2 regions of the Affinirhizobium capsici genome follow, and region 2 is predicted to be linked to the other one. Evidence: predicted binding sites of a transcription regulator. Region 2 holds the regulator's gene; the other holds the start of a gene.

Region 1 (15,390 bases), 140 kb from region 2:
GGGCGCTTGTCATCGGCGGTATCTGGATGATCGTCGCGGAATGGGCGGCAGCAAAACGCCCACAAAGCACGGAAATCACTTGGCTTGTCGCCGTACTGGTTGGTATCGCGCAGGTAATCGCCGGCGTCTTCCCCGGCACCTCGCGCTCGGCCTCCACTATCTTCATCGCCATGTTGGCAGGCACCGGAAACCGTGCCGCCGCTACCGAGTTTGCATTCCTCGTCGGCATTCCCACAATGTATGCCGCCAGCGGCTATCAGCTTTTGAAAACGGTGAAGGATGGAGGTCTGGCTGGCGAAGACTGGACATCCATGGGGGTGGCCTTCGTCACCTCAACGGTGGTCGCCTTCATCGCGGTGAAATGGCTTTTGTCCTACATCCAGACAAACCGTTTCACGGTATTTGCCATCTACCGTATCATTCTCGGCATCGCCCTTCTGGGCATGGCCTATGCAGGACTGATAGCCTGACACTTTGAAATAGAAATGGCCGGTCGCGTGACCGGCCATTTTTATAAAGAGCATTCCAGAACGAATTCGATGACGGTGCACTCCTTGGGAGCAAGTGCACCAGTCTTCGTATTACAGTGTTGAAAAGCGCCCGTGTGGGCGCTCGCAAATGAAGCTTAATGACGGATCGAACCGGTAGCGCAGGGATCAACCCCATAGGCCGGGGCGCACGAGCTCTTGTTCGCCGCCACAGTGCCGGGTGCGAGGAAGGAGCCTGCCAGAATTACGAGTGCCGCACACGCAAAAAAAAGTGCGATGGACTTGCCCATGGGGGAATGCCTTTCGGAGGATGGGGAATGGGTCACGGCCGATTTTCAAACCTAACTGGCGCCGGTTTACGGGCCGTATGGTGAAGATTCAATAGCAGATGTTGCTGAACTGCCGGTTAACGCCACTCAATTATCCGTTGCGTCTTTTTGGTCACAAGGCGCAAACTGAAACAGGCAGGATTTGCATCCTGCCTGTCGAATTAACAATAAGTTAACGTGGTCAATCAGGCAGCCTTGCCCGAATTGGTGAACTGGCCCTGCACGCGATACTGCACAAGATAGCTCGGAAGAATGGTGTCGACGAGGGTTGGACGTACACCGAAGGCTGAAAGCGTGCGTCCTTCCTGTTCAGCTTCCTTGGAAACCACATTGTCGTTCTTCAGCAGCGTTACCTGATCGCCAGTCAGCGGCGGCGTAATGAGCGGAACCATGGATGCGATGCTGCCGATCATCGATGCAATGCCGAAAGGCAGTGATACCAGCGGACGCTTGCGATAGGTCACGCGCAGAACAGTCTCAAGACATTGCTTGAAGGTCAGAACTTCCGGACCGCCCAGTTCATAGATCTGGCCCTTCTTCACCTTGCCGTCCACCGCTTGTGCCACGGCTTCAGCCACGTCTTCCACATAGATCGGCTGGAACTTGGTCTTGCCGCCGCCAATGAGCGGCAGGAACGGCATGGTGCGCGCCATATTTGCGAATTTGTTGAAGAAATTGTCTTCCGTGCCGAAAATGATGGAGGGGCGAAGTATGACCGCCTCCGGTATGATCGACAAAATAGCGTTTTCAGCGCGACCCTTGCTGTGGGCATAGGACGATGCCGACTTCGCATCTGCACCAAGAGCGGAAATATGGGTGAGGCTTGCGCCGGCAGCGCGTGCTGCTTCAGCGACGGCCTTGGCACCGAATTCCTGCACGGAATCGAATGAGTTCTTGCCGCTTTCAAACAGGATGCCAACGCAGTTCACGACGTGATCTGAACCAGCAACCGCCTGATCGATCGACTTGCGGTAGCGCAGGTTCGCCTGAACGAGCTGGATTTGGCCGACATAGCCTGCCGGACGCAGAAAACCGGCCAGATCAGGACGGCGTACAGCAACGCGAACACGATAGCCGCGCTTTGCCAGCGTCCGAACCACATGCCTGCCGACAAAGCCCGAGCCCCCGAACACGGTGACGAGCGGCGGAAGATTGGACATGGTCATGGGAATGCTCCGAAAGCCAAGGAGGAACGTCTTTTTCTTAGTCTCTAGCCGAAAGCGGAGGGCAGGTGAAGCCTTGGCGCGCACTCATCGTCCGCTCCGCTTCATTTTCTCTAAGGAGTAGAGGTGAAAGAAGGGTCAAACACCCTCGACTACCACCATCTCGGCATCCGCCACTTCCTGGCGAATCTTGGCTGCCACCTGATATTCCGGGGAGTTATAGCAATCCACCGCATGTTTCAGGCTTGGAAACTCGATCACCACGTTGCGGGTGCGAGCCGTACCCTCCAGGCGTGCGAACTCGCCGCCGCGTGCAAGAAAATTCGCACCGTATTTCTCGAATGCGGGCTTTGCCGCTGCCACGTAGTCCTTGTAGCGCTCAGTATCCCGAACATCCACGCGTGCAATCCAGTAACCCTTAGGCATGTCGTCCTCCGAAAATTCCATTTCCCTCAATCAGATGGGTAGAATGCTCAAAGTGCAAGGGCCATTTCATCGAGAATCGCTTTTGCCGCAGCCACAGGATCAGCTGCCTTGACGATGGGGCGACCAACCACCAGATGGCTGGAGCCGTTGCGAATGGCATCCCCCGGGGTCACCACACGTTTCTGGTCACCCGCTTCAGACCCGGCAGGGCGAATGCCGGGGGTGACCAGCGCCATATCAGAGCCGATGATCTGGCGAACGGCAGCCGATTCTTCCGCAGAGCAGACAATCCCGCCCATGCCTGCCGCACGGGCCTGTTCTGCGCGCTTGAGAACCAGTGAACGTGGATCGGTGTCGTAGCCCGCTTCCTTCAGGTCTGCATCATCCATGGAGGTCAGGACGGTCACACCAAGCAGGCAAAGATCGGAACCCTTGGCAGCGGCTACAGCAGCACGCATCGCCTTGGGGTAGGCGTGCAAGGTCAGCATGTTGACGCCCATCCTCGCCACATTTTCCACGCCATGGGCAACGGTGTTGTCGATGTCGAGCAGTTTCATGTCGAGAAAAACAGATTTGCCATCGCGTAACAGATCCCGCGCCAGTTCCAGCCCGCCGATGAAGGCAAGCTGGTAGCCGATCTTGTAAAAGGTGACAGTATCCGAAAGCTTGGCGACCAGCGCCTCAGCCTCTGCGATGGTCGGAACATCCAGGCCCACGATCAGGCGTTCGCGTGCGGCTGCGCTCATACTCTCTCTCCTCGGCTGAATTTGATGGACTTGCAACTCGCACGGAAGGCACGATGCTGCAAGCCCGCTTTTGTTCGCCAGAGGGTTTGATGCGTGTCGGATTACGGACGAGTATAAGTCCAGAGCTGTGCTGGCGGCAGATTGCGCACCACGAAATCGTAATGCCGGATGCGATATCGATCGGGCCGTGCGATGATGGGCGAGACGGGACCATAGGTGATCTGCATCACCGGGCGGCCATGCGGCATGCGATCCAGCAGGTCTTCCAGCAGCCAGATGCGCTTTTCCATCGGAAAGCTCAGCATGGGGATAGCTGAAATCACCGCATCGAATTTGCGGTCTTTAAAGGCACCCAGGATGTCGTCGAGTTCGAAGGCGTCGCCATTGATGAAATGAACGCCATCGAACGTCTTGGTCAGATGCTGATAGAAATCGGTCGAATATTCGATTGAAACGAGATCTTCCGGCTTGATGCCACGTTCAAGAATTGCCTTGGTGATGATGCCGGTTCCAGGACCGAGTTCCAAGACGGGAAGGCCAGATTGCGGATTAACAACGCTGGCCATGCGCCGAGCAGTGACACTTGAGGTCGGCAGGATTGCGCCCACTTGCTTCGGGCCTTCCATCCATCCTTTGAAGAAACGAATTTCCTCATCGAACTTCCGGCCAAGCCGTTCTTTCAGACGCAATTCCATCGGCAACTCCTCCATAATATGTTCAGTCATCGCGCCCTCATGGCGCAAAATCAAGAAAAAATGTCGCAAATATTCGGCAGAAAGAGGAAGGACCGCCGGAGCGGTCCTAAGGGATGTTACACACGCATAGGCATTAGCACGTAGAGTGCGTCATCGCCTGCGGTGTCTCGAACGAGCGTTGGTGACCCAGCGTCAGCCAGCAGGAAGATCGCATCCTCACCGGAAAGCTGCGCTGTAATATCAAGGAGATATTTGGCGTTGAAACCGATTTCCATCGGGTCGCTTTCATAGCCAACAGCAACCTCTTCCGTGGCGCTGCCGGAATCCGGGTTGTTGACCGTCAGCAGCAACTGGCCTTCGGAAATTGCCAGTTTGACGGCGCGCCCGCGCTCGGAGGAAATGGTCGAAACACGATCGACAGCCTTGGTGAAGCTCTGGCAATCGACGCGCATTTCCTTGTCGTTTCCGGTCGGAATAACGCGCTGGTAATCGGGGAAGGTGCCATCGATGAGCTTCGATGTCATGACGATGCCGCCAATGGTCAGGCGGATTTTTGCGTCCGACACTTCCACGGTAACCACCGCTTCCGGATCGTCCACCAGCTTTTGTAGTTCGCCCACCGTCTTGCGAGGAATGATGATGCCGGGCATGCCTTCCGAGCCGGAAGGCGCTTCGATATCTGCACGGGCAAGGCGGTGACCGTCGGTTGCCACGGCGCGCAGCTTGAGCAGGCCCTCGGTTTCGATCGTGTGGAAGAATATGCCGTTCAGGTAGTAACGGGTTTCTTCCGTTGAGATCGCAAACTGTGTGCGATCGATCAGCATTTTCAGATCGGTGGCCTTGATCTTGAAGGTATGGGTGAAGCTTCCGGCGGTAAGGTCGGGGAAGTCCGACTCCGGCAGGCATTGCAGCGAGAACTTCGAACGGCCAGACTGCACTGTCATCGTGCCGCCATCCGGGTTCACCGCCAGGAGAACCTCGGAACCGTCCGCCAGTTTGCGGACGATTTCGTATAGAAGGTGAGCCGGAACCGTGGTGGCGCCAGCCTGCTCCACCATGGCGGGCAGTTCCTCGGTGATTTCCAGATCAAGGTCCGTCGCTTTGAGCGCCAGATCGTTGCCGGAAGCTCGCAGCAAGACGTTGGAGAGGATCGGAATGGTGTTGCGCCGCTCCACGACACGGTGAACGTGGTTCAACGATTTCAGGAGGTTGGACCGCTCAAGAGTAATACGCATTGGACGCTACCGCTTTCGACCGTACCGGCTCCCGAAAAGGGGCCGCATGTTATTCTTGTCCGTCAATTTGGTCGGACGGATGTGGAGGCGCAAAATGGCAGAGTTTGGAAGCAAAAGGCAAGAGGGGCCTCTGATTCTTGAGGGGAGTTCAATCGTGATCAAGACATGTTCACAGCTTTCCACATGACAAAGGAGAGGATAAGCGTAGATCTCTATAGGTACCCGGCGCGGGCCTTACGCTTTCATGCACTGATGATATGCGGTGTCGTGAAAGATTTGAACGACGATTGATTGAAGTCTGATTTTGCCTCGAGAAATTTCTGGAGCTATTGTCATGGTTGAAAGCTCACTCATTCCCCGCAAACTTCTTTTCGGCAACCCCCATGCTTTCGGAGCGCAGCTTTCTCCCAATGGCCAATGGCTAAGCTGGATCTCGCCAGTTGATAACGTTCTCAATATCTGGATTGCGCCCACGCATGATATGGGAAGCGCCCAGCCATTGACGCGCCAGACTGGAAGACCGATCTGGTGGCAGGAGTGGACGGCTGATGGTCGCTTTATCATGTTCGCCAACGATGAAAATGGAGATGAAAACGAACATATTTTCATCGTCGATCCGAAATCCGGTGATGTGCGTGACCTCACGCCAATTGAGGGCGTCAATGCTCAGGTTCAGCACTGGTCGCGCAAATTTCCCAGCAAGCTCGTTATCGGTCTCAATGACCGCGATGCCCGCTGGCATGATCTTTACAGCATCGATGTCGAGACGGGTGAGCGGGAGTTACTCTGGCTTAACACTGAAGGGTTTGCCACCATCGGTCTCGATTGGGATTTTCGCCCGCGTTATGGTCGATCCACGGCAGCAGATGGAAGAACAAGCTTTTGGCAGATCGAGAACGAAACCGTCCGGCACTGGATGGATGTCTCCCATATCGACGGTTGGCTGACCTGGCCCATCCTCTTCCATTCAGACAACAAGCGCTTATTGATGAAGACCTGTGTCGGCCGTGAGACTGCCGCTTTCGCTTGGCTGGATATGGAAAGTGGCGAAGAATCGATCATTGCAGAGCATCCTCGTTTCGATGCTCACAGGGTAATGGTGCATCCCACAACACATGATGCGGAGGCAGTCTCCATTGCAGCTGCTCGCATGGAATGGGTCAGCCTGACACCGGCGGTGGAAGAAGATCTTGCCCTCTTGCAAGCCAAGTTGGCCGGTTTCGAAATTGATATTGGCAGCCGGTCCGATGATGATCGTCGCTGGATCGTAGAGGCGCATACGGCACAGCAGGCGGTGACCAGCTTTCTTTATGATCGCGATAGCGGGACGCTGAGCGAACTCTTTCGTGCCCGTCCGGAACTGGATGCCTATCGGCTTGCACCGATGCGGACCATCGAAGCTAAATCACGGGATGGTCTGGATCTTCTTTCCTACCTGACACTCCCGGCTTCTGTGAAAGGTGAGCGACCTGAAGAGCCGCTGCCCATGGTGTTGTTTGTGCATGGCGGCCCGTGGGGGCGGGATTTTTACGGCTATCGCGGCGATCATCAATGGCTGGCGGATCGCGGCTATGCGGTGCTATCGGTAAATTACCGAGGTTCGACTGGATTCGGGAAATCCTTTGTCGCCGCCAGCGAAAAGCAGCATGCGGCCAAAATGCACGATGATCTGATCGACATGGTGAATTGGGCGATTCATGAAGGCATTGCAGATTCGGCCAAGATCGCGATCCACGGCGGTTCTTATGGAGGCTACGCCTCGTTTGTTGGTGCCACCTTCACGCCTGAAGTTTTCTGCTGCAGTGTACCCGTCGTCGGCATCAGCAACCTGCAGACGCTGCTGGAATCTATGCCACCCTATTGGGCCGGTTTTGCCGAGTTCATGTATCAAAGCTATGGCGACCCGCGCACGCAAGAGGGACGCGCCCTTCTGGCCGAGCGTTCGCCGATCCACAGGGTCGATCAGATCGCCAAGCCGATGTTGATCTTCCACGGTGCCAATGATGTGCGCTGCAAGGTTGCGGAAAGCGATAGTATTGTAGCAGCCATGCAGGCGAAAGGCATTCCAGTCACGTATGTGGTCTATCCCGATGAAGGACACGGTTTCCATAAGCCCGGCAATCGCCTTTCTTATATTGCCATGGCGGAAGCCTTCTTTGCCCAGCATCTTGGCGGCGACTTCGAGCCTTTCGGAGATGATCTTGATCAATCCAGCCACGAAATCCGGGTTGGCGGTGAGATTTTCGACCTTGCCGACACGGGACAATGAGGAGTAGCTGCAAATTCTCTCCGCCTTCCCCCGTAAGCGGGAAGTGCAACCTGCAACCAGAATGTTGCTGTAAGAATAGAAAGCAAGGATGATCGTGACGGAAGAGCGTCGAGCTGAGGAAAAAACCTATCGAGTGGGCAATGTCGCCATTCCGGCGCGGCCTGTGGAACCGGCGCTTTATCTCGTGGCGACACCAATTGGCAATCTTGGCGATATCACGCTGCGTGCGCTGGAAACCTTGGCGGGGGTAGATGTGCTGGCGTGCGAGGATACGCGGGTGACCCGCGTTCTCCTGGACCGTTTTGGCATTTCCGCACGGCCTTACGCCTACCATGAACACAATGCCAATGAGGCAGGGCCGAAGCTTCTGGCCGCTCTGGAAGCGGGAAAATCCGTGGCCCTGGTTTCCGATGCCGGTACGCCGTTAGTGTCCGATCCAGGCTATCGTCTGGGCCAATTGGCTATCGAGGCCGGCTTCAAGGTGGTGCCGATCCCCGGTGCCTCTGCGCCTCTGGCGGCCCTCGTTGGTTCTGGCCTGCCATCCGATGCCTTCCTGTTTGCAGGCTTTTTGCCGGTGAAAGAAAAGGGCAAGCGGGACAGGTTGGCGGAACTCGCCAAGATCCCGGCAACCCTCATCTTTTTCGAATCTCCCCATCGCATCGCCGATACGGTGGCCATTGCTGCCGATGTTCTAGGCCCAACCCGTGCGGCCTGCGTGTGTCGCGAATTGACCAAGACATTTGAGGAATTCCGGCGTGGCACGCTGGGCGAACTTGCAACGTCTTATGAGAATGCGACCGTGAAGGGCGAGATCGTCTTTGTGGTCGGGCCGCCTGCCTATGACGATGTGCCAGCCGCAGTCGATGTCGATATCATGTTGCGGGAGCTTGCACTCTCCATGCCTGCCACCAAGGCAGCAGCAGAAGCGGCGAGGCTAACGGGCCTTTCGCGCAAGGATCTCTATCAGCGGCTGATCGAGCTGAAGGACACCGATGAAGGCTAAGCTCCGCGACCGCAAACAGGCGGAACGGCGAGGGCGATGGTCCGAATATTGGGCAGCGCTTTTCCTGGTGGCAAAGGGCTATCGCATTATGAACCTGCGCTACAAAACCCGCAGCGGCGAGATCGATCTCATTGCTCGTAAGGGTAATCTGATTATTTTTGTCGAGGTGAAGGCGCGCAGAGAATTGCAGGGCGCACTGGATGCTGTAAGCTTTCACAGCCAGAAACGCATTCGCGCCGCCAGCGACCTTTGGCTTTCGCGCAGAAGCGATGCCGCTATCCTCTCACAACGATATGACATTATTGCTGTTTTGCCTTGGCGGTTTCCCAAGCATTTTACTGATGCATTCTGAATTTTGCATGGCTGTGCATTTTAGGAGGGCTTGTTACAGTCCTGTCATATATGCGTAACCTACATGTCACAGTAGATCGTTAATCAGCCCTCATCCTAACAACGGGAAAGAGGGACGATCCCCATGTTCAAGAAGCTCAGCCTCGCCGCAGCGGCGCTTGCCCTTTCGGCCACCACCTCACTCGCTGCAACCGAAATCACCTGGTGGCACGCCATGGGCGGCGAGCTTGGCAAGAAAATCGATGAGATTGCCGCCAAGTTCAACGAGAGCCAGAGCGAATACAAGGTTGTGCCAGTTTACAAGGGTAGTTACCCGGAAACCCTGACTGCCGCGATTGCCGCCTTCCGCGCCAACCAGCAGCCTGCCATCGTCCAGGTTTTCGAAGTCGGCACCGGCACTATGATGGCCGCCAAGGGCGCTGTCTATCCAGTCTACAAGCTGATGAAGGATGAGGGTGAGCCCTTCGATACGAAGTCCTTCCTGGCGCCGGTTGTGGGTTACTACTCCGATACGCAGGGCAACATCCTGTCCTTCCCCTTCAACTCCTCTACGCCGATCATGTATTACAACAAGGACGTCTTCAAGAAGGCCGGCCTTGATCCGGAAGTCGCGCCGAAGACCTGGAAGGAAGTCGAGGAATTCTCCAAAAAGATCGTTACCTCCGGTGCTGCCAAATGCGGCTTCACCTCTGCCTGGATTTCCTGGGTTCAGACGGAAAACCTCTCCGCCCTGCACGATCAGGCCTATGGCACGCTGGAAAACGGCTTTGGTGGTGTAAAGAGCGAGTTCACCTTCAATGGCCCGGTTCAGCAAAAGCATTGGGCAAACCTGAAGAAATGGCAGGATGAAGGTCTCTTCAAGTATGGCGGTCCGGTTGGCGGCGATAATGCTGCAACCATGTTCTTCTCACAGGAATGCGCTATCACCATGAACTCTTCAGGTGGTCGTGCAGCTGTCATCAATAACGCCAAGGACTTCACGCCGGGCTTTGCTCCGCTGCCTTATTATGACGATGTCACGAAGGAGCCGAAGAACTCCATCATTGGCGGTGCCACGCTTTGGGTTCTGAACGGCAAGGATAAGGCGACCTACAAGGGCGTAGCAAAGTTCTTCACTTACCTGTCCAAGCCGGAAGTTCAGGCAGACTGGCACCAGTACACGGGTTACCTGCCAATCACCAACGCGGCTTACGAGCTAGGCAAGAGCCAGGGCTACTATGACAAGACGCCAGGTGCTGACGTATCGATCAAGCAGATCATGCGTGGCACCCCAACGGCCAATTCCAAGGGCATTCGCTTCGGCAACTATACGCAGGAGCGTACGGTAATCGATGAAGAATTCCAAGCCCTTCTGGCTGGCAAGAAAGACGCCAAGCAGGCTCTGGATAGCGCCGTCGAGCGTGGCAACAAGCTGCTGCGCGATTTCGAAAAGGCCAATTCCAACTAATTGCCTTCTTTGATCGGTGGGGCCCGGCATTTGCCGGGCTCCTTTCTGCCTTTGTCCCTCATGGATTTGAGGGAGCGACCTATCCAGCCGAAAGCACGGCCATGAATACTAAACGCACAACCTTTGACAGTCGCCTGTTGCCATACCTTCTGGTCGCGCCGCAGCTTTTCATCACGCTCATCTTCTTCATCTGGCCAGCAGCACAGGCAGTAAAATCGTCCTTCGAGCGCGAAGACCCGTTCGGTCTGGCGACGTCATTCGTCGGCCTTGCCCATTATGCCGAGCTTCTGCAAGACCCCAATTATCTGGATGCAATTGGCCGAACCGCTGTCTTTGCAGTCTGCGTGACGATGCTTTCGATGCTGTTGGGGCTGGCATTCGCTGCGGCGGTTGATCGGCTCACACGAACCTCCAAGGTCTATACCACGCTGCTCGTCTGGCCCTATGCGGTTGCCCCGGTCGTCGCCGGTATTCTATGGTGGTTCCTGTTCAATACGTCCACTGGCCTCCTGCCCTTCTTCCTTGAGCGGTTCGGCATCCATTGGGATCATGACCTGAACGGCACCCATGCGATGATCCTGATCATCATTGCTGCTGCCTGGAAGCAGATTTCCTATAACTTCCTGTTCTTTCTCGCTGGCTTGCAATCCGTGCCGCAGGCGTTGATGGAAGCGGCCGCAATTGATGGGTCCGGCCCGGTCAAGCGCTTCTTCACCATCTCTCTGCCGCTGCTCTCGCCCACCACCTTCTTCCTGTTCATCATCAACGTGAACTACGCCATGTTCGATACGTTTCCGATTGTGGATGCAACGACAGTCGGTGGCCCGGCGCAGTCCACCACCACCCTGGTCTACAAGGTCTATCAGGATGGCTATGTCGGCCTGAACCTCGGCTCCTCCTCGGCGCAATCCGTCATTCTGATGTTGATCGTGATGGCGCTGACCTTCGTGCAGTTCCGCTTTGTCGAACGCCGCGTCCAGTATTGAGGATTGATCATGGTTGAGAACCGCCCTTTTCTGAACATCCTCACGCACGCATTCCTGATCCTCGGCTTTCTGGTCGTGGCGCTGCCCGTCTACGTGGCTATCATTGCTTCCACGCACGATGTTGCGACTTTGATGACAAGTCGAATGCCGCTTCTGCCGGGGTCTCACCTGATTGAGAATTACAGCGCGCTTCTAACGAGTGCCTCGGCCGCCAATGGTTTGCCGAACTATAGCCACATGGCGCTGAATTCGCTGATAATGGCAATTGTGATCACGGTTGGCAAAATCGTTATTTCAATCCTGTCCGCCTTCGCCATCGTCTATTTCCGCTTTCCGTTCCGGCAACTGGCTTTCTGGGTGATCTTTGTTACCCTGATGCTGCCGGTGGAAGTGCGCATCATGCCCACTTACAAGATCGTGGCGGATCTCGGACTTCTGAATTCCTGGGCAGGCCTGACCGTGCCGTTGATCGCGTCGGCCACTGCCACCTTCCTCTTTCGCCAGTTCTTCATGACCGTACCTGATGAAATGCTGGAAGCGGCGCGCGTGGATGGTGCAGGGCCAATGAAGTTCTTCCGCGATATCCTGCTGCCGCTGTCGCGCACCAATATTGGCGCGCTCTCCGTCATCCTCTTCATCTATGGCTGGGTTCAGTATCTCTGGCCGATCCTGGTGACCACGGATACCAGCTATTACACCCTCATGATGGGCATGAAGCGCATGGTCACCGTCCAGGACGGGGTAATCCAGTGGAACCTCGTGATGGCTGGTGCTGTGCTTGCCATGCTGCCCCCCATTCTCATCGTCATTTTCATGCAACGGCTGTTCATCCGCGGCCTTACCGAAACGGAGAAGTAACATGGCGACCATCTCTATCGCCGACGTCTCGAAGATTTATGCGGGTGGGGTAAAGGCCGTAAATTCGGTCTCCATCGACATTGCTGACGGCGAATTCATCGTGCTCGTCGGTCCATCCGGCTGTGGAAAGTCCACTCTGCTGCGCATGGTGGCGGGGCTTGAAACCATCTCCGAAGGCGAGGTGTCGATTGGCGGGCGTATCGTCAACCGCATGGAGCCAGCGGAGCGTGATATCGCCATGGTATTCCAGAACTATGCGCTCTATCCGCATATGACGGTTTACCAGAACCTGGCCTATGGCCTGAAAAACCGCGGCACGCCGAAAGCGGAAATCGATGCCCGCGTGGCGGAAGCGGCCCGGATGCTGGAGATTAACCAGTATCTGGAGCGCAAGCCCCGTGCACTTTCCGGCGGTCAACGGCAGCGCGTGGCCATGGGCCGCGCCATTGTACGCAAGCCTGCGGCCTTCCTCTTCGATGAGCCTCTTTCGAACCTTGACGCAAAACTGCGTGTTTCCATGCGCGGCGAAATCAAGCGCCTCCAGCGGCGTCTTGGCACCACCTCGATCTATGTGACCCATGATCAGCTGGAAGCCATGACGCTGGCGGACCGGCTGGTGGTGCTGAACGGTGGGCAGATCGAACAGATCGGCTCGCCGCTGGATGTCTATCACACGCCTGCCTCTACATTTGTGGCGAGCTTCATCGGCTCCCCGGCCATGAACCTTGTGCAGGGCGAGTTGCATGGAGACCGGTTGGCGGTTGGCCCGGCGGTTCTGGATCTCAAAGGCTATGCCCCTGTCTCCGGTCCCGTCACCATCGGTATCCGTGCGGAAGATTTGCGCGTCACGCATATGACCGACGAGGGGATACCCTTCCGGGTAGATTATATCGAAGAGCTTGGGTCGCAGCGTCTGGTGCATGGCTTTGTCGGCGACCAGATGCTCACAGCCGCTATGCCGGGCGAAATGGTTCTTCCAGACGTTCTGCACCTGGGGGTCGATCTTCGCAAACTGCATTTCTTTGATTCTGCCACCGGCAAGCGTATTGCGGAAACGCAAAACCAGCCACGAATGGCAGACGATGTTCGACATCACGCGACTGCGTGAGATTTGCCCATGCGCGAACGTATAACCAGCCGTTGCCATTGCCCGCCGGTCGTCCTACATCTGGCGGGCAATTTCTCAAGGGGCAGTCATGGCCAAGATTCAAAAAGTCGCGTTCCAGATGGACCATGTGTCTGGCATCAACATCACCGGCGATTCCACATTTGCTATGGCGCTGGAAGCGCAGGCACGCGGCTATGAACTGTTCCATTATACGCCTGAGCGGCTGACCATGCGCGACGGCAAGATTTTTGCCGCTGTGGAGCGCATGCAGCTTCGCGATGAGAAGGGCAACCACTTCACCCTGGGCGAACGTGAGCGAGTGGACCTTTCGACCATGGATATCATTCATCTGCGGCAGGACCCGCCGTTCGATATGGCCTATATCACCTCCACGCATCTCTTGGAGCGCCTGCATCCAAAGACGCTGGTGGTGAACGACCCGGCCTGGGTACGCAATTCGCCGGAGAAAATCTTTGTCACTGAATTTGCAGATCTGATGCCACCGACGCTGATTACGCGCGATGTGGGTGAGATTGCTCGCTTCCGTGACGAACTGGGAGATATTATTTTGAAGCCGCTCTACGGCAATGGCGGCGCGGGCGTCTTCCATTCCGCACGCGACGATCGAAACTTCTCCTCGCTCCTGGAAATGTTCGCCCAGATGTATCGTGAGCCTTTCATCGCGCAGGCCTATCTTCCTGCTGTCCGTAAGGGGGACAAGCGTATTCTGCTGGTGGATGGAAAGCCGGTGGGCGCCATCAATCGGGTTCCCGCTGAACATGACGCCCGCTCCAACATGCATGTGGGTGGCCGCGCCGAGGCGACAGAACTGACGAAGCGCGAACAGGAAATTTGTGACCGTATCGGCCCAGCCCTTCGCGAACGCGGCTTCCTTTTCGTCGGGATCGATGTGATTGGCGACTACATGACCGAGATCAACGTGACCTCTCCAACGGGCATTCGCGAGGTGAAGAAATTCGGCGGTGCCGATGCAGCAGCACTGCTGTGGGATGCCATTGAAGCAAAACGATCTGCCACTCTTTGATCGGTTGCAAATTTAGCTTCAACTTTAACAGGAATTTTGTTCTGCAATTGTTCTTGTTTTCAGCGCAAGGTTGTGCTTGATTGCCACCGTGTTGCGCGGCACATGATTTCCGCGGGTTTGAGCGGGAGTGCCATGGTCGCGCGGGTCAGTACGGTTGCATTTCAGGGTATCGAAGGCGTCCCTGTTGACGTGCAAGTCATGGTGGGCCCTGGCAAGTTGGCCATGCAAATCGTGGGTCTGCCGGATAAGGCTGTGGCCGAAAGTCGCGAGCGCGTGCAGGCAGCGCTTCATGCCTCAGGTCTGGCATTGCCGCCAAAGCGGATTACCGTCAATCTTGCGCCCGCGGATCTTCCCAAGGAAGGGTCGCATTTCGATCTTCCTATCGCGCTTGGGCTCATGGCCGCGATTGGCGCCATTCCCGGTGATGCCCTTTCCCGCTTTGTGGTGATTGGTGAGCTTAATCTCGATGGTACGCTGGCTCCTGTCGCAGGTGCGCTACCTGCGGCGATTGGCGCCAATGCGCTGGATAAGGGCTTGATCTGCCCGGCAGATAGCGGGGCCGAGGCGGCGTGGGCTGGATCGGAAATTGAGATTCTCGCTCCACGTAGTCTGATCGCGCTTGCCAATCATTTTCGCGGCACACAGCTGTTATCACGGCCAGCGCCCGCCATTCGTGCGAACCCGACTGATCTTCCCGACCTTGGCGATATCAAGGGCCAGGAAAGTGCCAAGCGAGCCTTGGAGGTGGCAGCGGCAGGCGGTCATAACCTGCTCATGGTTGGGCCTCCCGGTTCGGGGAAGTCCATGCTGGCGGCTCGTCTCCCCTCGATTTTACCGCCTCTGTCGGCGCCAGAACTGCTGGAAGTCTCGATGATCCATTCCATTGCGGGCCAACTGTCGGGCGGCAAGTTGTCGGATCGTAGACCGTTCCGCACGCCGCATCATTCCGCCACCATGGCAGCGCTTGTTGGAGGTGGTATGCGGGCAAAGCCGGGAGAGGCTTCGTTGGCGCATCACGGCATTCTCTTTCTCGATGAGTTTCCGGAATTTTCGCCGCAAGTGCTGGATGCCCTGCGCCAACCATTGGAAACGGGCGAATGCGTAATTGCCCGCGCCAATCACCGTGTCTCCTATCCGGCGAGTATCCAGCTTGTGGCGGCAATGAACCCATGCCGCTGCGGCATGGCGGGTGAGCCGGGTCACACTTGTGCCAAGGGGCCCCGCTGCATGACGGATTATCA
Region 2 (15,390 bases):
ACCTGATCGAAACCGGGAGCCTTGGGTCCGAAGCCTTCCAGATATTTTTCCTGCCCCCCAGCGGCGATGGTCGCAATCGTGCGGCCATGGAATGCGCCTTCAAAGGTGATGATGTGGAATTTTTCCGGGTGACCCTTGGAATAATGGTAGCGCCGCGCTGTTTTGATGGCGCATTCCAGCGCTTCCGCACCCGAATTGGTGAAGAACACCTTATCCGCGAAGGTGGCCTCTGCGAGGCGGCGCGCCAGACGCTCCTGATCCGGGATCTCGTAGAGGTTCGACAGGTGCCAGACCTTCTCCGCCTGATCCTTCAGCGTGGCAACGAGATGCGGATGCGCATGACCGCAGGAAGTGACCGCAACGCCCGCACCGAAATCCAGATATCGCTCGCCAGATTCCGTCACGAGCCAGACGCCCTCACCGCGCACGAAACGCAGCGGAGCCCTTGCAAACGTGTCGAAAAGTGCGGCTTCAGCCATGGCGACATCACTCCTTGGGCAGTTATCTCAAACGATGGGCGGCACATGCCGCGAAAAATTAAAATGCCGCCCCAATGGACGGCGTCGGCACTATCAGCATTTCATTCGCGCGTGTCAACAAATCGCTTGGATCGCAAGGCATTTCAGCCTTCCTGCACAGACAAGACTCACGGTTGAAATCGCTGTGGCAAAAATGACTCTGTTGTCAAGCAAGTTGGGGAAAACCCGGAAATCGATTCGCTGCGATTCCGCCGACTCTTGCCACCGAGTCCACCGCCTATTAGGTTAATCATCAATTACTAGACTGCATGCGGCGGAACTAGTCACCGAAAGTATAGATATAGTACATGCGACAAAAATTATTTGTCGTAGCGGTGAGTGATTCTGTCTTTTAATGCGTGCTCAAGGCGGAGAGACTGCATGAACTGGACAGACGAACGTGTCGAGAAGTTAAAGCGGCTATGGGCTGAGGGCTTGAGCGCCAGCCAGATCGCTGCACAACTGGGCGGTGTGAGCCGCAATGCGGTGATTGGCAAAGTCCATCGCCTGAACCTTCCAGGCCGCGTGAAGGCTGGCGGAACGGCAACGCCGACCCGCGCACCGAAGCGCCCTGCGGCCCCTGTTCAGCGCCCGGCAACCTTTGCTGCCCGCCCGCAATCTCCGGCACCTGTTCGCAACCAGCCTCGCCCTGCAGATTTTTCAGCCATGCAGGATGAAGTAGAGGCATCGGCCTCCGAGCCCCGGATTCTGGAAACGGTCAGCAATGCAGTTGTGCCGATGGCGCGCCGGCTGACCCTGACAGAGCTGACCGAGCGCACCTGCAAGTGGCCAGTTGGCGACCCGCTGAAGGACGATTTCCACTTCTGCGGCGCAGAAGCTTGCGACGGTTCGCCCTACTGCAAGTATCACGCCCGCATGGCTTACCAGCCGGTGACCGAGCGTCGCAGAGCCGCCAATGCGGTTGCTCGCGGCTGAGAGCCAGCCGAAAAGACAAGAACTTAAAAAAGCGGGACATGTGCCCGCTTTTTTTGTGCCTGCCATAACGTGGCCAAAGAAAAACCCGGCACCTTCGGGACCGGGCTTATCTTGCAGGAACCTAAACTTCACGATTCCATGGAATAGCCCGCGCCGCGCACGGTGCGGATGACATCCTGCATATTGGAGAAGTTGAGCGCCTTGCGCAGACGCCCGACATGCACATCGACCGTGCGTTCATCCACGTAGATATCGTGGCCCCAGACACCATCCAGCAGCTGCGAGCGGGAGAAGACGCGGCCCGGTGACGCCATCAGGAATTCCAGCAGACGGAATTCGGTGGGCCCGAGGCGCACTTCGCGGCTCTTGCGATGGACGCGATGGGTCTCGCGATCAAGCTCGATATCGCCGCAGCGCAGAACGCTGGAGAGGACCTCGGGCTTGGCCCGGCGCAGCATGGCCTTGACGCGGGCCATCAGCTCCGGTGTCGAGAAAGGCTTCACCACATAATCGTCTGCGCCGGTGGCAAGGCCGCGCACCCGCTCATTCTCCTCGCCGCGCGCCGTCAGCATGATGATGGGCAGGCGCTCCGTCTCTGGCCTCATACGCAGACGGCGGCAGAGTTCGATGCCGGAGACGCCGGGCAGCATCCAATCCAGGATCAGGAGATCGGGAACACGCTCCTGCAGACGGATTTCCGCCTCGTCACCACGAAGGATGGTTTCAACCTCGTAGCCTTCGGCCTCGAGGTTATAACGAAGAAGAACGCTCAGCGCCTCTTCGTCCTCGACAACAGCGATTTTGGGCAGCATGGCTTTAAGTACTCCGGCCTGTCAGGCTTATTCGGTCACAGCGCCGAGCGTGTTGGAGCTGTCGTCCTTCGGACGCTCGCCCTGCGGCGGCGCACCCGTTGCGATGAAGTAGATGGTTTCCGCAATGTTGGTCGCGTGATCGCCGATGCGCTCGATGTTCTTGGCGCAAAACAGGAGATGCGTGCAGGTGGTGATGTTGCGTGGATCTTCCATCATGTAGGTCAGAAGCTCGCGAAACAGCGAGGTATACATGGCGTCGATCTCTTCATCGCGCAGGCGAATGGCTTCCGCCTTTTGCGCCGAGCGATTGGCGAAGACATCCAGCACTTCCTTCAGCTGGACGAGCGCCAGTTCGGAAAGATGTTCGAGACCACGCGCCAGCTTGCGCGGCACGCCGGTTCCCTGCACCGCCATCACGCGCTTGGCATTATTCTTGCCAAGATCGCCCACACGCTCCAGATCGGCGGCGATACGCAGCGTGCCGATGATTTCACGCAGATCGGACGCCATGGGCTGACGCTTGGCAATCGTCACGATGGCCTTTTCCTGGATTTCGCGCTCGGCTGTATCGAGGATCACATCGTCGGAGATGACCTTTTGCGCCAGGGCGCCATCGGCATTGACCAGCGCACGCACGGCATCCGCGCACATCTGCTCGGCAAGGCCGCCCATCTCGGAAATGCGGCGGTTCAGGTATTTTAGCTCTTCATCAAAGGCCGATGTAATATGCGATGACATGAATTTTTCCTCGGATCTGGCGTTTTCGATGCGGTCAGGATGGTCTCAAAGGGTCAGCCGAAGCGGCCCATGATGTAATCCTGCGTGCGCTGATCGTCCGGGTTGGTGAACATCTTGTCGGTATCGTTCTCTTCCACCAGCTGCCCCAGATGGAACATGGCCGTGCGCTGCGAAACACGCGCCGCCTGCTGCATGGAGTGGGTGACGATGACGATGGTGTAGTTGGAGCGCAGTTCGTGGATCAGTTCTTCCACCTTGGCCGTGGCAATCGGGTCCAGCGCCGAGCATGGCTCGTCCATGAGGATGACTTCCGGCGAAACGGCCACGGCGCGGGCAATGCAAAGGCGCTGCTGCTGACCGCCGGACAGACCGGTGCCGGATTCCTGCAGGCGATCCTTCACTTCGTTCCAGAGGCCAGCCCGTTGCAGGCTGGCTTCCACGATCTGGTCCATATCCGCCTTGTTGCGGGCAAGGCCGTGGATGCGCGGGCCATAGGCGATGTTTTCATAGATCGACTTCGGGAACGGGTTTGGCTTCTGGAACACCATGCCGACGCGGGCGCGAAGCTCCACGACATCGATGGCAGGATCGTAGATATCGTCGCTATCGAGCGTGATACGGCCGGTGACGCGGCAGTTTTCAATCGTATCGTTCATGCGGTTCAGCGTGCGCAGGAACGTGGACTTGCCGCAGCCGGAGGGGCCGATCAATGCCGTCACGGTGTTCTGGCGGACGTTGAGGTTCACATCGAACAGCGCGCGCTTTTCGCCGTAATAGACCGACACGTCCTTGCCGATCATCTTGTAGGAAACGTCATTCATTTTCTGATCCAGCGCCTTTTCTACTGCTGCTTCGGACATCATGTTCATGGATCTGTCTCCTTGACTACCAACGTCTTTCGAAGCGGCGCCGCAAGAGGATTGCGCCGACATTCATGACAATAAGGAACAGGAGCAGGATGATGATCGCTCCCGAGGTGCGCTCTACGAAGGCACGTTCCGCCTCGTTTGCCCACATGTAGATTTGTACCGGCAGGGCCGTGGATGGGTCCATCGGAGTGGTTGGGTAATTTGCAACGAAGGCAACCATGCCAATGAGAAGCAGAGGTGCGGTCTCACCCAGGGCGTGCGCGAGACCAATGATCGTGCCAGTCAGAATGCCCGGCATGGCGAGCGGCAGGACATGGTGGAAGATGGTCTGCATCTTCGAAGCGCCAAGACCAAGGGCTGCCGAGCGAATAGACGGCGGCACGGCCTTCAAGGCGGCGCGTGTGGCGATGATGATGGTGGGCAGCGTCATCAGGGTGAGCACGAAGCCGCCAACGAGCGATGCCGAACGCGGCAGGCCCATGAAGTTGATGAAGACCGCAAGTCCCAAGAGACCGTAAACGATGGAGGGAACGGCTGCGAGGTTGTTGATGTTGACCTCGATCAGATCGGTAAAGCGGTTCTTCGGCGCAAATTCTTCCAGATAGATGGAGGCCGCAACACCGATGGGCAGCGACAGCACCAGCACGATCAGCATCATGTAGAAGGAGCCGATCAGGGCGACGCCGACCCCGGCAGCCTCAGGACGGCTGGAAGCGCCGTTGAAAAAGATGCCCGTGTTGAAATGCTTGGCCAATGAACCGGCTTCCGCCAGCTGCTTCATCCAGCCCACCTGCTGATCGGAAACCTTGCGGTTTTCTTGCGGCACGGACAGATTGATCTGCCCCTTGAAGGCGGAATCGAGATCGCCGGATGCAAGCAGCGTTACATTCTGCGTCGTGCCGATGATGGAAGGATTGGCAACGACCATATCCCGCAACTGCGTACGTGCACTATCAGAGAGCATCTGACCCACTTCGCGCAGCTTGGTGCGATCGGTCGAAGCAACGCCCAGAGCCTTGGCCAGCGCATTGCGTGCCAGCACAGGATAGTTCGCCGTCATCAACAATTGCGCATTTTTTTCCCGCTGGTTTTGCGGATCGATGACCTGCTGCGAGAATTCGATGGGCAGCGTGATCATGGTTTGCTGAAAGGCAGTATAGCCCTTCGAGACCACGGACCACAGCAACACGAAGAGAAAGATCAGGCCGAAGGCAAGTGCTGCAATACCATAGGCGCGAAAACGACGCTCAGCAGCATAGCGCTTCTTGATACCAATATCGCGGCGCGGGGCGCGGGCACCCGCAGCGACGGCCGAGGGGGTGACGACCTGGCTCATTCGTACTGCTCCCGGTATTTGCGCACAATGAACAGCGCATAGATGTTAAGGCAAAGCGTGATGACGAACAGGGTGATACCCAGGGCGAAAGCCACCAGCGTCTGTGGAGAGGTAAATTCAAGATCACCCGTCAACTGGCTGACGATCTTGACGGTCACGGTGGTCATCGGCTCGAACGGGTTGAGCTGAATGCGGGCGGCCACACCGGCGGCCAGAACCACGATCATGGTTTCGCCGATGGCGCGCGACGCGGTCATCAGGATCGCGCCGACAATACCCGGCAGAGCAGCAGGCAGGACCACACGCTTGATGGTTTCAGACCGCGTGGCCCCAAGACCCAGCGAACCATCACGCAGCGCACGCGGCACGGCAGTGATGATATCATCTGACAGCGACGACACATAAGGGATCAGCATGATGCCCATGACGAAGCCAGCGGTGATGACGCTTTGTGCCTGGATAAAGCTGGCATAATCGCCCGTCACCAGACCATTGATCTGCGAGGAGATGTCGCGAAGGAATGGGCCGACCGTTGTGAGCGCGAAGAAGCCGTAAACAATGGTTGGAATACCGGCCAGAACTTCCAGAAGCGGCTTGGTGACGGAGCGCACCTTGGGAGAGGCGTATTCCGACATGTAGATGGCGGCGAAGAGGCCGATGGGCACGGCAAACAGCATGGCGACGAAGCCGATGTAAAGCGTGCCGAGGAGAAGAGGAATGAGACCGAACTGGCCTTCGGAAGCCGTTGCACCGGCGGCAGCAAAGCGCGGGTCCCAAACGGTGCCGAAGAAGAATTCATGGGCGGGAACACGACCGAAGAAGTGGGTGGCCTCGGTCAACATCGAAGCGATGATGCCAACGGTGGTCAGGATCGCGATGGAAGACGCAACGACCAGGCTGGCGAGAATAACGGACTCGACCTTGTTGCGTGCGCGGAAGCGAGGAGCGATGAGGCGATAGGCGAGCAAGGCGCCAGCAAGTGCGACCAGAATGACAAGTCCGTTGCGCAGCAGAGTGCTGGTGGCATTCATGCTGTTCAGGTCATTGGCGGCCTTGACCATATAGGGTTCGGGATCGCCTGCGATGGCAACACCGCGCGAACCCATCAGCGGGCGCAAATCTGCCGGGTTACGCTCTGCCTGCTCCCGCTCGTCCGGCGAAAGGGCGAGCATGCCGCGGGCAATGCCTTCGATCATGCCGAAAGCGAGACCTTGCGTTGCTGGCGACTGTGCCTGCACATCTGCCGGGAATTCGCCACGGATGGTGGAATTGATGACGGCAGGCGCCGCAACCAGCCAGACGCCCAGCAAAAGCAGTGCGGGCAGCGCGGACCAGACGGCAACGAACATGCCGTAATAGCCCGGACGTGAATGCATGGTAGACGAGCGACCGCCCGCAAGAGCTGACGCGCGGCGACTGCCGGCCAGATAACCGATCAGCGCTATGCCGAGCGTGATGAACAGGAGCATGGAAGTTGTCATAAAATCCCCCGGCTTGGGCTTGGCAATGGGATTTTCATCCGCATCGAGCACCTCTTGAAAGAGGCCGTACAGAATTCCGGTTAACAGGATACTGAGCCTGTCGCAGCAGCGGCACATCTGTTGCGCGCGACAGACAAAAAGCCCGTGAAGGAATGAAGCCGGCGATCTGATCGCCGGCTCCACTTTGCATTACATGGTCTTGCCAGCTGCAAAGTCCTTGCGGACCTGCTCACGCTGGTTGTCTGGAGCGGCAACCAGGCCGTATTCTGCCAGCGGAGAATCCGGGCCAACCATGGCGTCAGACGTGAAGAACTCAACATATTCCTTCAGGCCTGGGATAACGCCGAGATGTGCCTTCTTGACGTAGAAGAACAGGGGGCGGGAAACCGGGTACTTGCCGGTGGAGATGGTTTCCGTGGACGGAACGATGCCATCAACCGTTGCGACCTTCAGCTTGTCCATGTTGTTTTCGTAGAAGGCGAGACCGAAGACGCCAACGCCGGTCTTGTTGGCAGCGATACGCGCCAGCGTTTCGGTGTAATCGCCGTCGATATCGACAGCCACGCCATCCTTGCGGATTGCTACGCACTTGGCAGCAGCCTGCTTGGCATCGGTGATGGAAGCCTTGATGACTTCAGCGGCACCGGCCTGCTTGCAGCCTTCCGACATGATCTTCTCTTCGAAGACTTCGCGCGTGCCGTGCTTGGAGCCAGGAATGTAAGCGGCAATCGGACCCTTTGGCAGGGTCGGGTTGATATCGGACCAGTTCTTGTAAGGGTTGGCAACGAGCTTGCCATCAACCACGACTTCGGCAGCGAGTGCTTTGTACATGTCCTTAGGCTCAAGCTTCATTTCGCCGTTGCTGGAATCCGTTGCGAAAACGATGCCATCGTAACCGATGCGGATTTCCTGGATTTCAGTAACGCCAGCAGCCTTGCAGGCTTCAATTTCGCTCTTGTTGATCGGGCGCGAAGCGTTTGCAATGTCGATGGTTGCTTCGCCAACGCCCTTGCAGAATTCCTTCAGGCCAGCGCCGGAACCGCCGGACTCAACAACAGGCGTCTTGAAGTTCGGGAAGGTTTCGCCAAACGTTTCAGCGACGATCTTTGCGTATGGAAGAACGGTGGAGGAACCGGCGATCTGGATCTGGTCGCGCGCAGAGGCGGCACCGGCGAAAACGACAGATGCAACCAGAGCAGCTGCGGAAAGTTTCAGGACGGTCATTTAATTCTCCCGTGATGGGCTGGTGTGGACGCTGCCTTTCGCTGACCATCTCTTGTGGTGCCAGCACTTCGGCGCGCCACTCTTAGCCGCCGGAGCACCACCGTTTTATGTCAGTTGGATGAAACATTTATGACAGGCTAAAATATTGAAAGATATAATCTATTTTTCAATGCAACAGAATGGCAAAAGCAATTTTTGTCAAAAACGAACGGTGAAGGTTGTACCCTTGCCCAATTCAGATTTCACGACCAAACGTGCGCGGTGGCGCGTGAGGATGTGCTTGACGATGGCAAGACCCAAGCCGGTGCCTTTTTTGGACCGGCTATCGGCCACGCTGACGCGGTAAAACCGTTCCGTTATACGCGGAACATGCTCTGCCGGGATGCCGGGGCCACGATCCATCACGCTGAATTCCACCGTGCCTGTTTCATCCCGTCCCAGATGAACATCCACGATCTTGCCCTCCTGCCCATATTTGCAGGCATTTTCGATCAGGTTCTCGATGACCTGGATCAGCTCATCCCGGTCACCCGTGACCTCCACCTTTTCTTGCGGCAGATGCATGATGATGTCGACGCCCAGATCATCTGCCAGGGGACTGAGGGAATCCCGCACATGGCCAATCAGCGGAACAAGATCAACCTGCTGGTCCGGTGCGATGTGTGACTTCAGTTCCAGTCGCGAGAGGGACAGGAGGTCATCCACCAGGCGGCTCATGCGGGTGGCCTGATCGAGCATGATGCCGAGGAAGCGCTCATGCGCTGCGGTATCAGCCTTTGCCGGCCCTAAAAGCGTTTCAATGAAACCGCGCAGGGAGGCAAGCGGCGTTCGAAGCTCGTGGCTGGCATTGGCCACGAAATCCGAGCGCATGCGATCCATGCTGCGCAGATCGGAAATATCGCGGAAGGACAGAGCAAAAAGCCGCTGTTCCCCCTCCATGGCCGGGATGGGCTTGATGCGTGCCACATAGACCCGTTCCGAAGGCAGACGCTCAGAATGTTCGATCTGGTTTGGTTGGCCGGTCTGCATGGTATCGCGCACCATGTCGAGAATGCCAGGAGACCGCAGCCGGGCCGACAAATGCTGGCCGCGCATCAGATCGCCAAAGGCCTTTTGCGCAGCGGGATTGGTTTCCAGGATCGTGCCGTCTGAGCCAAGGACGATGACCGGCATATCGATGGCTGCAAGGGCAGCGCCCGTGATCTTCAATGTATCGACGGGCTTCACTTCGGTAACGACAGCCTGAGGTTCTGCCTGCTCCACTGGTTTGGAGGCTGGCAGAGTGAGGACGGATAGAACAAGGAGAAGCCAGCCGAGAGCGACCAGATAGGCCGGAGATTGCGCAAGAAGTGCCAAGCCTGCCAACAGGGTTGCAGCGACCAGCACCAGCCATGCCTGCTTCAGCCGCTTGCCCAGCGTCTCCACCCGATTTTCAGGCATCATCTCTAACCTCGCATCCACCATGCGCACCTCCCCAACCTGCGGGGGAGATAACCTGCCAGCATGACAGCTATACAGCGTGCGCCTGTGGACGCAGGGAAAAAAATGCGGACCACTTGCAAACTTCTGCCACTTGCCCAGACTTCTTTACAGGATGACATGAAGCGGAGGTTACACATGACTGATTCCGGCGAAAGCCGCGCCGTTGAACTCGATATCGGCGGCACATTGCGGGTTTTCGATATCGACAACCCGAAGCTGCCTGACTGGGTTGACGATACTGCCCTCACCTCCGGCGGTTTTCCCTACAAGAAGAAAATGAAAAGCGAGCAATACGAGGCGGAACTGGAAGCCTTGCAGATCGAGCTCGTCAAGGCACAGCTTTCCATGCGCCAGACAGGACAACGGATTCTGGCCCTCTTCGAGGGACGCGACGCGGCGGGCAAGGGCGGCTCGATTTTTGCCATTCACGGCGCCCTCAACCCCCGCTATGCCCGAGTGGTGGCCCTGACCAAACCGACGGAGACAGAGGCGGGGCAATGGTATTTTCAGCGCTACGTGACGCACTTCCCCAGCAAGGGTGAAATGGTTCTCTTCGACCGCTCCTGGTACAATCGTGCTGGCGTGGAGCCCGTGATGGGCTTTTGCTCGCCCCAGGAACACAAGCACTTCCTCAAGGTGACACCAAGCTTTGAGCAGCTGATTGTGGATGAAGGCATCCACTTTTTCAAATTCTGGCTGAATATTGGCCGGGAAATGCAGCTCAAACGTTTCCATGACCGCCGCCACGATCCGGTGAAGATCTGGAAACTGTCATCCATGGACGTCGCCGCGCTGACCAAGTGGAAAGATTACACCCAGATGCGCGATCTGATGGTGGAAAAGACCCACACCACATTTGCGCCCTGGACTATCGTACGCGCCAATGACAAGCGGCGCGCGCGCCTCAATATCATTCGCCACATTCTCCACACCATCGATTATGAAGGCAAGGACAAGAAGGCGATTGGCGAGATCGACGACAAGATACTTGGCTTCGGCCCCGATGCGCTGAAATAGAGCTTACTGGCCTGCCAGGGCGCGGATGGAGAAGAGAATAACCGGCTGCTTGCCACCCAGTATGTCGCTATTGATGAAAATGCGGCCCGGCTGGGTGGGGGCCAGCGTTTTGTCAAAAGTGACGCGGAACAGTGTATCCGACCGCTCCTGCGTGGCTGTCACGCGATGGCGCGAGCAATCGCCGAGGCTTGAGAAATCACAGCGAATGGCAAGCTGCACCGACTTGTCGCCCGCCGCCTGAAGGGTCACGGCAATCGTCGAAGTCTTGCCCGCCAATTGACGCAGAACCTCTGACGGAACTTCGATGGCGACATCGCCAGCCGTATCAGCGGTAGCGGAGGTAATGCGCAAAGCCGGACCATCGGCCATTTCAACCGTGTCGGCGCTGGCCTGTGGACCAGGAGAAACGCGGGCTTTAGTATTGTGACCGAAAATCTCCAGCCACTCAGAGGAGAAACCCTGGCTGGGATCAAGCGCGGTTGTCGGCGCACCGGTGAAATCCTCTTCCTGCACGGAGGCAGGAGGATTGGGCACGCTCTTGTCCCGCTCGGCATAGGACATGAATACGCCCGCCGTATAAGCCCACCACAGGCCGACACCAATGAAGGTGAAGAAGATAAGATAGATGAAGAGGCGCGAGATGAGGCCGCGCTTGCGGCGCTTGCGCTTCTCACCCGGCACCTGCGGCGCGATATCGGCCTTTGCCTCCGCTTTTGCGGATTTTTCCTTACGCGAAAACAGGCCGCGACGGCGCTTCTGCGGCACGCTGCGCTGGGGCGATGGCACGAGCCGATCCGCATGGGGTTCCGCCCGCATCGGCTCATGCGCTTGTTCAGTTCTTGACTCAGTCCTTGATTCCGGTCGGACACCGCCCAGATCGCCCTGATGGCTTTCGCTCGAAGGCGTTTCACGGGTCTGCCCGCCCAAGGAAGGCCCGCTTGCATGCGCAGCAGGGCTTACAGCACCGGGAGCGAGATTGAGATCCGGCTCGACCGAAAGTTCCGGCTCATCTGCCGTAGCGTGAGCGGTTTCCTCGCTCTCGATCTGAAGGATGACCTCTTCCAGACGCGTCTCTTGCGCGTTGATGATCTGAAGATCGGTGATCTGCTGCTTTTGCAATCCGGCCTGCAGCGCCTGCCGGGCGGAATGATAAATCCGTGCGCGCACATTCGGGTCAGCGCGGTCAGAACGCTCCAGCGCGTTCCTAATTGCCGTTTCCAAACCGCTCACGAAATATCCTTCTTGATTGATTGCGCGTGTATTCGTTCATCTTCCGGTAACCTCTTGCCGCGGGAACTGCAAGCACTGCAAGCCACTGAGTTTTTATCCCCAGGCAAGGCGGCTTGATGGCAGGGTCACCTCGCCCATGAAAAAAGAGTGGATTTACCCGCTTGAAATCGCCCCCCATTCCATGTATTTGGCCCCTCACACCGCGAGCGACTGGCTCGCCGGGCCGCTTTAGCTCAGTTGGTAGAGCACGTCATTCGTAATGACGGGGTCACGTGTTCGAGTCACGTAAGCGGCACCATTCAGCAACCTTACCTCACAGAACCTCCCGTTCCAGCAAGCGCGCTTGATCTCACTCGATCCTTGCAACCTTGAGAGGCCGCGACTGCAAATTCCCGCCATATTTGAGCAAAATGCCAGTCAAGCACTTGCAATCTCGCGCAAAAGGGCTTTGGCTAAGTGAAAATTCAGGAATTCCTCCGAATGTGTAAAACAACGGCGGGGATTGAGCGGGAAACCGAAGAAGGAAGACGTGTTTCAGGTAAAGTTCTGGGGTTCGCGCGGCAGCGTTCCGGTGTCCGGACCCGAATTTGTAAAGTATGGCGGCAACACCCCTTGCGTTGAAGTACGCTGCGGAGAGGACAGGCTTCTCTTCGACGCGGGCTCAGGCATTCGCGAAGCAGGGCTGGATATGCTGTCGGATGGGACGGAACAGGTCGATCTTTTCTTCACGCACAGCCACTACGATCACATTATCGGGCTGCCTTTCTTCAAGCCGATGTACAATCCCAGCATTGCGGTTACCATGTGGTCCGGCCATCTGCATGGCACGATGACGACCTCCGAAATGCTGCACCAGTTTGTCAGCCCACCGTTTTTTCCCGTCAAGCTCGATATCTGCAAGGCATCGCTGAACTTTCGGGATTTTAAGGCGGGCGATGTGCTGACCCCTCGCCCCGGCATTACGCTGCGCACCTTTTCGCTGAACCATCCGGGAGGCTGTATCGGCTACCGCGTGGAATGGGGTGGCAAATCCGTCGCGCTCGTGTTCGACCTGGAACATAATCCAGACAGCATCGATCCCGTGGCGCTGGAGATGATGAAGGATGCGGATATTGCCATCTATGATTCGGCTTTTACCGAATCGGAAATGGAGCGTTACCGTGGTTTCGGTCACTCAAGCTGGGAACAGGCCGTCAAACTGGCGGCAATGGCCCGCACGAAGAAGCTCGTTCTGTTTCACCATGCTCCTTCCCGTACAGATGATGAGATGGGATTGATGGAGCGACTGGCTCAGGAACATTTTGCCGCGACGGTTGCCGCACGTGACGGCATGGTGATCACGCTCTGACGCAGATGACGCCGCATTCCCGACGATTTGTTGCTGCATGGCCGAGACGGAATGATGCGAAGCATTGATACGGCCTACTGCGCAAAGATTTACAGCCTTCGATAAAACTGCCATTCCTCAAATGAATTGAAGAAAAGCCGAGATAGAATGGCAGCGGGCGTCCTTGAAAACCTGATCTCACAGCGCCGCCTGCGCCGCGCACGTCTTCTATCGGGCCTGATTATCTTTTCCTTCCTGACCATGCATATGATGAACCATATGTTCGGTCTCATTTCCGTGGAAATGGCGGATTATGCGCGTCGCTGGTTCCTGCCAATGTGGCGCAACCCTGCCGGAAGCGTCCTGCTTTACGGTGCCTTCCTGACCCATATCACGCTGGTTCTCGGCTCGCTCTATATGCGCCGAAGCATGACCATGCCGTGGACCGAGGCGGCGCAAATCATCCTGGGCCTCTTGATCCCGATCCTGCTGATCGATCACATCGTTTCGACGCGGCTTGCCTCTACACTCTTTTATTTGCGGGATAATTACGAAACGGTCGTCCACACACTCTGGACGAAATCGCCGTTCAACGGCGCCAAGCAAGCACTGGCGCTAGTGGTGATCTGGCTGCATGGCTGCCTGGGAATTCATTTCTGGCTGCGGTACCGGCCCTGGTACACAGCGATCTGGCCCGGTGTTCTGACAGTTGCCATCCTGATCCCCACTCTGTCGCTGCTCGGTTTTGCGCAGATGGGCCGCACCATGTCGACGCCGGTCTATCTGATGAGCGGCTTTCCCGGCGGCTACTACGATCCGACCGCGCTTTCCGCCCAAGCCAATCAGCAGCTGCTGGAGATTCGCCTGGTCATGCATGGCATCTTTGCAGCGCTCGTGCTGGGCGTCTTTGCGGCGCGAGGCATAAGGTGGCTGCGCGAACGAGCCCACCTCATCACCATCCGCTTTCCTGAAGGTCAGGCGATCAGCGTTCCGCGCGGCTATACCGTTCTGGAAGCAAGCCGCATGGCTGGCCGTCCGCACTATGCCGTTTGTGGCGGCAAAGGCCGATGTTCCACCTGCCGGGTGCAAATCATCGAAGGGCTCAATAACCTTTCTGCACCCGACAGCCAGGAAGAGCGCACCCTATCACGTATCAAAGCAGGGGCGGATGTGCGCCTCGCCTGCCAATTGCGACCCACTGGGCCGGTGACGCTCACCCCTCTTCTGGTGGCGAAATCGGAAGTGGATGAAACACCGGACAGCTATGAAGCCATACCCGGACGTGAACGGGAAATCGCCGTTCTTTTTTGCGATATCCGCAACTTCACCACGCTGACGGAAACGCGGCTGCCCTTCGATATCGTTTTCCTGCTCAACCGCTATTTCGCCGTTGTCGGCCATGCGGTGGAACAGGCAGGCGGGCGCATGGACAAATTCATCGGTGACGGGGCCATGGCGCTGTTTGGCCTGAGCGGCAATGCAGAACTGGCCTGCCGCCAGGCGCTGGATGCCTCCCGCCGCATCATTGCCGGGATCGAGGCGCTGAACGAGCAATTGGAAAATGAACTTCCCGATCCCTTACGCATCGCCATGGGCATCCACACCGGGCCTGCGGTGGTCGGAACGCTCGGCTATGGCAATGCCCGCACGCTGACAGCCATTGGCGACACGGTGAATGTGGCAAGCCGCTTGGAAACCGTAGCCAAGGATCTGGACACAAAGCTGGTTCTTTCCGAACCGGTTGCCCAACTGGCAGGTCTCGACCTTTCAGCCATTCCAAGCCAGGAGATCGCCATCCGTGGCAGGACCGAGCGCTTGAAGGTTTTCGTTTTCGAAAAGGGCGTGCGTAAAGCCTTGGAAGGTCTCGTTATCGATCCTGCGGCAAGCTGACTGCAAGAATCTCCGATACACGAGCCGATGGCTCATGTTAGCTTAGCTTCATGAGTACCCTGGCAACCGATAATTTCTACGATACTTTGCCTGAACTGAGCCAGTTCGAAGGCGTGGCCGAGCCTGCCAATTACCGGCCATTGCCCGATGGCTGGCTGCTGGCCATTGCCGATGTCGTAGGCTCGACACAGGCAATTTCCGAGGGGCGCTACAAGGATGTGAACATGGCAGGGGCTGCCGTCATTTCCGCGCTGATGAATATGCTGGGCCGCAGAAACCATCCCTTTGTTTTTGGGGGCGATGGAGCGATGGTGGCCCTTCCTGCCTCAGCCGCCAAACAAGCGCGACAAGCCTTGGCCGAGGTGCGCAACTGGGTGCGGGATGCGCTGCGATTGGACATGCGCGTGGCGCTGGTACCGGTCAACGATATTCGCGAAGCGGGCCTTGAGGTGAGCGTTGCACGTTTTGCCGCCAGTGCCGATGCAAGCTACGCCATGTTCAATGGCGGCGGCGCCAGTTGGGCCGAAGCG

Evidence for each region. Region 2 encodes PhoB, which activates phosphate uptake and scavenging genes when phosphate is short. Its sites were predicted from a motif close to TGTCATNNANCTGTCAT; they were not measured.
Region 1: ugpB (sn-glycerol-3-phosphate ABC transporter substrate-binding protein UgpB) is a predicted target of PhoB. The motif match lies at 8,749-8,765, and genes of this name have one in related genera.

Annotation. Positions count from the first base shown of each region.
Region 1 is NZ_CDRNXD010000004.1:2,402,578-2,417,967, reverse strand. It holds gene AC0JZ1_RS14960 (undecaprenyl-diphosphate phosphatase) at 1-470, shown strand, start outside; gene AC0JZ1_RS14955 (complex I NDUFA9 subunit family protein) at 1,003-1,983, opposite strand; gene AC0JZ1_RS14950 (DUF1330 domain-containing protein) at 2,119-2,406, opposite strand; gene pyrF (orotidine-5'-phosphate decarboxylase) at 2,454-3,152, opposite strand; gene pmtA (phospholipid N-methyltransferase PmtA) at 3,254-3,847, opposite strand; gene dnaN (DNA polymerase III subunit beta) at 3,964-5,082, opposite strand; gene AC0JZ1_RS14930 (S9 family peptidase) at 5,417-7,351, shown strand; gene rsmI (16S rRNA (cytidine(1402)-2'-O)-methyltransferase) at 7,440-8,354, shown strand; gene AC0JZ1_RS14920 (YraN family protein) at 8,344-8,706, shown strand; gene ugpB (sn-glycerol-3-phosphate ABC transporter substrate-binding protein UgpB) at 8,830-10,152, shown strand; gene ugpA (sn-glycerol-3-phosphate ABC transporter permease UgpA) at 10,254-11,138, shown strand; gene ugpE (sn-glycerol-3-phosphate ABC transporter permease UgpE) at 11,148-11,996, shown strand; gene AC0JZ1_RS14900 (sn-glycerol-3-phosphate import ATP-binding protein UgpC) at 11,998-13,104, shown strand; gene gshB (glutathione synthase) at 13,193-14,149, shown strand; gene AC0JZ1_RS14890 (YifB family Mg chelatase-like AAA ATPase) at 14,282-15,390, shown strand, end outside.
Region 2 is NZ_CDRNXD010000004.1:2,261,156-2,276,545, forward strand. It holds gene AC0JZ1_RS14200 (acetylornithine transaminase) at 1-479, opposite strand, end outside; gene AC0JZ1_RS14205 (GcrA family cell cycle regulator) at 900-1,454, shown strand; gene phoB (phosphate regulon transcriptional regulator PhoB) at 1,583-2,266, opposite strand; gene phoU (phosphate signaling complex protein PhoU) at 2,294-3,004, opposite strand; gene pstB (phosphate ABC transporter ATP-binding protein PstB) at 3,058-3,873, opposite strand; gene pstA (phosphate ABC transporter permease PstA) at 3,890-5,209, opposite strand; gene pstC (phosphate ABC transporter permease subunit PstC) at 5,206-6,690, opposite strand; gene AC0JZ1_RS14235 (substrate-binding domain-containing protein) at 6,880-7,914, opposite strand; gene phoR (phosphate regulon sensor histidine kinase PhoR) at 8,113-9,378, opposite strand; gene ppk2 (polyphosphate kinase 2) at 9,532-10,413, shown strand; gene AC0JZ1_RS14250 (hypothetical protein) at 10,417-11,643, opposite strand; tRNA gene AC0JZ1_RS14255 (tRNA-Thr) at 11,866-11,941, shown strand; gene AC0JZ1_RS14260 (MBL fold metallo-hydrolase) at 12,173-12,991, shown strand; gene AC0JZ1_RS14265 (adenylate/guanylate cyclase domain-containing protein) at 13,139-14,860, shown strand; gene AC0JZ1_RS14270 (DUF3095 domain-containing protein) at 14,911-15,390, shown strand, end outside.